DNA from 2 places in the Bradyrhizobium manausense genome. Region 2 is predicted to be linked to the other one. Evidence: predicted binding sites of a transcription regulator. Region 2 holds the regulator's gene; the other holds the start of a gene.

Region 1 (3,405 bases), 2.1 Mb from region 2:
GTCGAGATGTAGCTCGTCGGCAAGCGCCGGTGTGATGGTCGAGACCTTCGCGCCCTGGAACGGCGAGCGCCCGGTGAGGACCAGCTCGTTGCGGCCGGCATCAGGCGCGGTCTCGAGCGCTATCGTGAGCTTCAGCGGCCTGCCGCCGCGCTGCACGTCGATCTGCGCACTGCCCCCGATCGGACGGGTCGCAAAGCGGTAGTCGAACGCATTGGGATCGTCCACGGCCTGGCCGTCGATGCCGGTGATGAGGTCGGAGGATTTCAAGCCGGCCTTCGCCGCGGGACCATTGGGGACGACGCTCGCGACCAGCGCGCCGGTCGGCGAGCGCAGGCCGAGACTCTCGGCGATCTCGGGCGTCACCGCCTGGAGCTTCGCACCGAGCCATGGCCGCTTCACCGCCGTGCCGCCGCTCTTGGCGGAAGCGACGACGACGCGCACCATGTTGGCCGGAATCGCAAAGCCGATGCCCTGCGAGCCGCCGGAGCGCGAGTAGATCGCGGTGTTGATGCCCGCGAGCCGGCCGTTCATGTCGACCAGCGCGCCGCCGGAATTGCCGGGATTGATCGCAGCGTCTGTCTGGATGAAGAATTGATAGTCGGTGATGCCGACCTGCGTGCGCGCCAGCGCCGAGATGATGCCGTGAGTCACGGTCTGGCCGACGCCGAAGGGGTTGCCGATCGCCATCACGACGTCGCCGACCATCAGCTCATCCGAGTTGGTGAATTCGAGCGCCGGAAACTTCTCCTTGGTGTCCTTCAGACGCAGCACCGCAAGATCGCTGCGGGAGTCCTTCAGCACGATCTCGGCCTCGAACTCGCGCTTGTCCGACAGCGACACCTTCACCTGATCGGCGCCTTCGATGACGTGGACGTTGGTGACGACGAGCCCGGAGGAATCGACGATCACGCCCGAGCCCAGTGAGCGCTGCACCTGCTCCTGCTGCTGGCCGCCGCCGAAGAAACGGCGGAAGATCGGGTCGTCGAGCAGCGGATTGCGGTTCTGCACCACCTTGGCAGCATAGACGTTGACGACTGCCGGCTGCACACGCTGCACGATCGGCGCATAGGACAGCCGCAACTCGGCCAGCGACGAGGGCACGCGACGGTCCTGCGCCGCAGCCGGATTGAAGTGAGCCGAAAAAGCTATGCACAATGCCGTGACGACGGCGGTGAAGGTCGATCGAAACATTCCTACCTCTTGGAAAAGACGCCGGAATATAGGCGCGTTCGCCCCCCAATAGAAGGGCGCCGGGCAGCAATATTCAGCCTCGCCAGTGTGTCCGGAATGCAAGCCCAACGTGCGAAATGACAATGGCCCCGGGGCGGTGGATTGGCATGACGCGCATCATCTTGCATTCTGCGCGATGGCGGATTCGGTTGCGGCGAATTGGCACCACTGGGAACAGGGCAACCGGGCGCGCGCCGTCGCGGGGCAGTCATCGATCAGTCATAGGCTCTCCCGTTGCGACTTGGGGAAGTTCGTCAAAGGATGGAGTCACGACATGAGCAGGACAAGAATTGCAGCCACGGCGATTGGCCTCGCCGGTGTGCTGGCGGCCTCGCAGGCCCAGGCCCAATCGGCAAACAACAGCGATCAGGAGATCGCGCTCCTCAAGCAGCAGTTGAAGATGCTGGAGCAGAAGCTCGACAAGCTTCAGAACCAGACCGCAGCGAACACCGCGGCCACGGCGAAGGCCAGGCAGGAAGCCAAGACCGAGGCCAAGGCTGAAGCGCGTTCTGAGGCGAAGGCCGCCCTTGCCAATGCCAACGCGGCAATTCCCGTCAAGGGCCCGGTCGCCCCGTCAGGCGTCGTGGTGACGATGCCGAACAACCGGCCGACCATCTGTACCGCGGACGAACAGAACTGCGTCGCCATCACGAGCCGCGTGCACTGGGATGTCGGCGGCTACAACTACCGTCCCGACACGGCATCGACGGCGCCTCAAAAGCTGGACAGTGGCGAGAACGTCCGCCGCGCGCGTATCGGCATCGTCGGCAAGTTCTTTGGCGACTGGAACTACTCATTGATCTACGATTTCGGCGGCACGTCCGACGGCTTCGGCGGCACCGGCGCGGCCGGCGCCACCGCTGTCGGCTTCCTTCCGGGCGGCGGCACGTCGGGCATCGAAAACGCCTATCTCAGCTACACCGGCCTCAAGCCGTTCGGCGGCAAGATGGCGATCGAAGCCGGCGTCATGGACATCCCCTGGACACTCGACGAATCCACCAGCTCCAATGACGTCATGTTCATGGAGCGCGCCTCGGCCGGCATCATCGCACAGAACATCGCAGCCGGGGACTTCCGCTCGGCCGTCGGTACCCGCTGGTGGAATGATCAGCTCTGGATGGGCGCCTACGTCACCGGGCCGACCACGGGCCAGATCCACTCGGCCTCAAGCGTCTCGCCGCCTGGCACCAGCGAGCAATATGGCGCGGTCGCCCGCGTCGCCGGCAACCCGATCAGCGGCAACGGTTACTCCGTGCATATCGGCGCCGATGCGGAATGGCTGATCCAGCCGCCGCGCAATCTGGTGACACAGGCGCAGACGCTCACACTCAGCGACCGGCCCGAGCTGCGGATCGATCCGACGACGCTGATCTCGACCGGAGCGATTGCCAACGTATCCGGGGCGCAGGTCTACGGCGTCGAAGCGGCCGCGACTTACGGCTCGTTCATCGCGCAGGGCGAATATTACTGGTTCAACGTCGACCGCACGGCGAATACCGGCCTGCCGCCGGTTGGCGCGACGAGCCTGAAGTTCGACGGCGGCTACGCGCAGGTCGGTTACGTCCTGACCGGCGAGCATCGAGCCTACAATCCGGCGTCGGCTTCCTACGGCGGCATCAAGCCGGCCAATCCCTTCTCCCTCGCGGGTGGCGGTTGGGGCGCCTGGGAAGTCGCAGGGCGCGTGAGCACGATGAACCTGAACGATCAGCTCGCGACCGCGGCCGGCATCGCGGGCGGACGGCAAACCATCTACACCGCCGCGCTGAACTGGTACGTGAACAACAACGTCCGCTTCATGCTCGACTACCTGCATGGCGACATCTCCAGGCAGGCAAGCGCCGTGTCCGCGGTGAATGCGGGCTCGACGTTCAATGCGGTCGCGATGCGGACGCAGGTCGCGTTCTAAACTGTCTCCTTCCGGGAGCGGCACGCCGCTCCCGGACATTTAAGCCGCGCGCTTCGGCTTCTTCACGACCTCAGGCGGCGGCGCGCAGGACAGCCGCTGCTGGTGGCTCTCGCCCCAGGCTTTCAGAATATCGATCACCGGCCGGAGACTCTCACCCAACTCGGAGAGGCAATACTCCACGCGCGGCGGCACTTCGGCATAGACCTTGCGGATCACGAGCTTGTCCTCCTCCAGCGCCCGAAGCTGCTTGGTCAGCATGCGCTGGGTGA
Region 2 (3,405 bases):
AATGCGGCGCTGCGCTGTTGGTCATGACGATCACTTGATTGTTGCGGACGGACGACGCGTGCATTGCGCAACGCACCATTGACCGGCCCGGAAAACGAAACGTGCCGCCTTTTAAGGGCGGCACGCATGACCATCTTAGGCCTGGTGAAACGGGTGTCAATGCCGCCCGGAAAGCCTGGCGAAACGCTGAATCCGTAGTCTTGCGGTGACGAATTTGCGGGATTTCCACCACGGAACATGTGGAAGCGAGTCGGCGGACTCTTGCGCGCGAGTCACGCCATATTGTAGCGTTTGGCTTGTCAGATACGACATCTCGTGCAGCGGTTCTGATCCCAAGAGTCCTCTTTGTACCGGCGTAAACGTTCGGGCGTCTCATCGCGCCCGGCGAGCCTTAAGGGATTCTGGCGGCACGGGTTTTTCGAAGCTTAGGCATTCGCCGTGCGGCCCCAGGATGGCGGGCGCGCGGCGAAGGAAAGGGTGCAATGACGGTTTTGACCTGGTCCGACGATCGCGTCGAACAGCTTAAAAAGCTCTGGGAGGCCGGACTTTCGGCCAGCCAGATCGCCGCTGAGCTTGGGAATGTCACCCGTAACGCCGTGATCGGCAAGGTTCACAGGCTCGGCCTGTCCGGCCGCGCCAAGAGCCCGTCTTCGGCAGCTCCGCGGCCGCGCAAGGCGCGTCCCGCGCAGCACATGATGCGGGTGAGCCGCCCGATCTCACGCGGCAACACCGCGCTGGCGCAGGCCTTCGAGGTCGAGGTCGAGGCCGAACCGGTCACCTACGACAACGTGGTGCCGATGAGCCAGCGGCTATCGCTGCTCGAGCTGAACGAGGCGACCTGCCACTGGCCGGTCGGCGATCCCTCGAGCCCGGATTTCTTCTTCTGCGGCGGCAAGGCACTCTCCGGCCTGCCCTATTGCGCCCAGCACTCGCGCGTGGCGTATCAGCCGGCCGCCGATCGCCGTCGTGCGGCGCCGAAGCCGGGCACGCGCTGAGCACAGCCTTGGACGACGTCGTTCCGGCACAGGCCGGGCCGATCGAGACATAAAAAAGCGCGCCACCGGGCGCGCTTTTTTGTTTGGCTAGCGTGCAGCTAGCTCGATGCCTGCTCCGCCTTCGCAAAGCGGTCATCGAGCGCGTAGCCGGCGCCGCGGACGGTGCGGATCGGGTCCTGCTCGCGGCCGAGATTGAGCAGCTTGCGCAAACGGCCGATATGCACGTCGACGGTGCGCTCGTCGATATAGATGTCGCGGCCCCAGACGCTATCGAGCAACTGCTCGCGCGAGAACACCCGGCCGGGATGCTCCAGGAAGAACTCGAGCAGGCGATACTCGGTCGGGCCGAGATCGATCGGCCGTCCGGAGCGCGCCACGCGCCGCTTCTCGCGGTCGAGCTCGATGTCGCCGAAGGCCAGGACGGTTGCCAGCCGCTCGGGGCTGGCGCGCCGCAGCAGGCCCTTCACGCGCGCGAGCAGCTCGGGCACCGAGAACGGCTTGACGATATAATCGTCGGCGCCGGTCGCGAGGCCCCGCACCCGCTCGCTCTCCTCGCCGCGCGCGGTGAGCATGATGATCGGCAGCTGCTTGGTGTCGGACCGCGTCCGCAGCCGGCGGCACAGCTCGATGCCCGACAGTCCCGGCAACATCCAGTCGAGCACGATCAGATCGGGGATGTGCTCCTTGAGGCGGGTGTCGGCGTCGTCACCGCGCATCACCGTCTCGACGTCATAACCGTCGCCTTCGAGGTTGTAGCGAAGAAGCTCGGTCAGAGCCTCCTCGTCCTCAACCACCATAATGCGTGCGCCCATAGGGTCGTCGCTCCTTGAGGATTCAGGTATTGGGGACCGTCGTGGCGAAGGTCGTCATGTCGCCCTTCGGCCGCTTGTCGGTGATGGCCTGGCCTTCGATCATGTAGAACACGGTCTCGGCAATGTTGGTGGCATGGTCGCCGATCCGCTCGATGTTCTTGGCGCAGAACATCAGATGGATGCAGAACGAGATGTTGCGCGGATCCTCCATCATGTAGGTGAGGAGCTCGCGGAACAGCGAGGTGCAGATGGCATCGACTTCCTCGTCGCCCTTCCACACCGCCATCGCCGCCGGCAGATCATGCGCGGCATAGGCGTCCAGCACCGACTTAACCTGCTGCTGAACGAGATCGGTCATGTGCTCGAGGCCACGGAACAGCTTGAGCGGATGGAAATCCGTCTCCAGCGCGGCGACGCGCTTGCCCATGTTCTTGGCGAGGTCGCCGATCCGCTCGAGATCGGTGGCGACGCGCATGGCGCCGACGATCTCGCGCAGATCCACCGCCATCGGCTGGCGGCGCGCGATGGTGAGCACGGCGCGCTCCTCGATCTTCTTCTGGAGCGCGTCGAGCTCCGCATCGATGGTGACCACGCGCTGGCCGAGCGCGACGTCGCGGCGGATCAGCGCATCGACGGAATCGACGATCATGCGCTCGGCGATGCCGCCCATCTCGGCCACCAGGCGCGTGAGCTCCTGGAGGTCGGTGTCGAAAGCTTTTGCGGTATGTTCAGAACCCATGTTCCGTCTCCTCAGCCGAACCGGCCGGTGATGTAATCCTGCGTGCGCCGGTCGGTCGGCGACGTGAAGATCTTGCTGGTGTCGTCGAACTCGATCAGCTCGCCGAGATACATGAAGGCGGTCTTGTCGGAGACGCGGGCCGCCTGCTGCATGTTATGGGTGACGATCGCGATCGTGTAGTTCTCGGACAGTTCCTGGATCAGCTCCTCGACCTTGGCGGTCGAGATCGGATCGAGCGCCGAGCAGGGCTCGTCGAACAGGATCACCTCGGGCCGCACCGCGACGGTGCGGGCGATGCAGAGACGCTGCTGCTGGCCGCCGGAGAGCGACAGGCCGGAGGCGTTGAGCTTGTCCTTGACCTCGTTCCAGAGCGCGCCGCCGCGCAGCGCCTTCTCGACGCGGTCGTCCATCTCGGACTTCGAGATCTTCTCATAGAGACGGATGCCGAAGGCGATGTTCTCGTAGATCGTCATCGGGAACGGCGTCGGCTTCTGGAACACCATGCCGACGCGGGCGCGCAGCAGGTTGAGGTCCAGCTTGGGGTCGAGGATATTGGTCTGGTCGAGCATCAGCTGACCGATGACGCGCTGGCCCGGATAAAGGTCGTACATCCGGTTGAAGATGCGCAGCAGGGTCGACTTGCCGCAGCCGGACGGGCCGATGAAGGCCGTGACACGGTTGGTGCCGAGCGCCAGATTGATGTTCTTCAGCGCGTGGTGCTCACCGTAATAGAAGTTGAGGTTGCGCACCGTTACCTTGGCAGGCGCCTCGGGCAGCACCGGCGCCTGGGGCAGTCCGCCGGACGCACTCATCGATACGGAAAGATCGGTCATTTTGCAGTCCTCTCGGCGCCGAGAAT

Evidence for each region. Region 2 encodes PhoB, which activates phosphate uptake and scavenging genes when phosphate is short. Its sites were predicted from a motif close to TGTCATNNANCTGTCAT; they were not measured.
Region 1: a site for PhoB is predicted at 1,437-1,453, ahead of JQ631_RS06775 (OprO/OprP family phosphate-selective porin). Genes of this name have one in related genera too.

Annotation. Positions count from the first base shown of each region.
Region 1 is NZ_JAFCJI010000001.1:1,470,087-1,473,491, reverse strand. It holds gene JQ631_RS06780 (DegQ family serine endoprotease) at 1-1,191, opposite strand, end outside; gene JQ631_RS06775 (OprO/OprP family phosphate-selective porin) at 1,505-3,136, shown strand; gene JQ631_RS06770 (winged helix-turn-helix transcriptional regulator) at 3,176-3,405, opposite strand, start outside.
Region 2 is NZ_JAFCJI010000001.1:3,564,751-3,568,155, forward strand. It holds gene JQ631_RS17065 (aspartate aminotransferase family protein) at 1-25, opposite strand, end outside; gene JQ631_RS17070 (GcrA family cell cycle regulator) at 483-995, shown strand; gene phoB (phosphate regulon transcriptional regulator PhoB) at 1,094-1,807, opposite strand; gene phoU (phosphate signaling complex protein PhoU) at 1,830-2,546, opposite strand; gene pstB (phosphate ABC transporter ATP-binding protein PstB) at 2,558-3,379, opposite strand; gene pstA (phosphate ABC transporter permease PstA) at 3,376-3,405, opposite strand, start outside.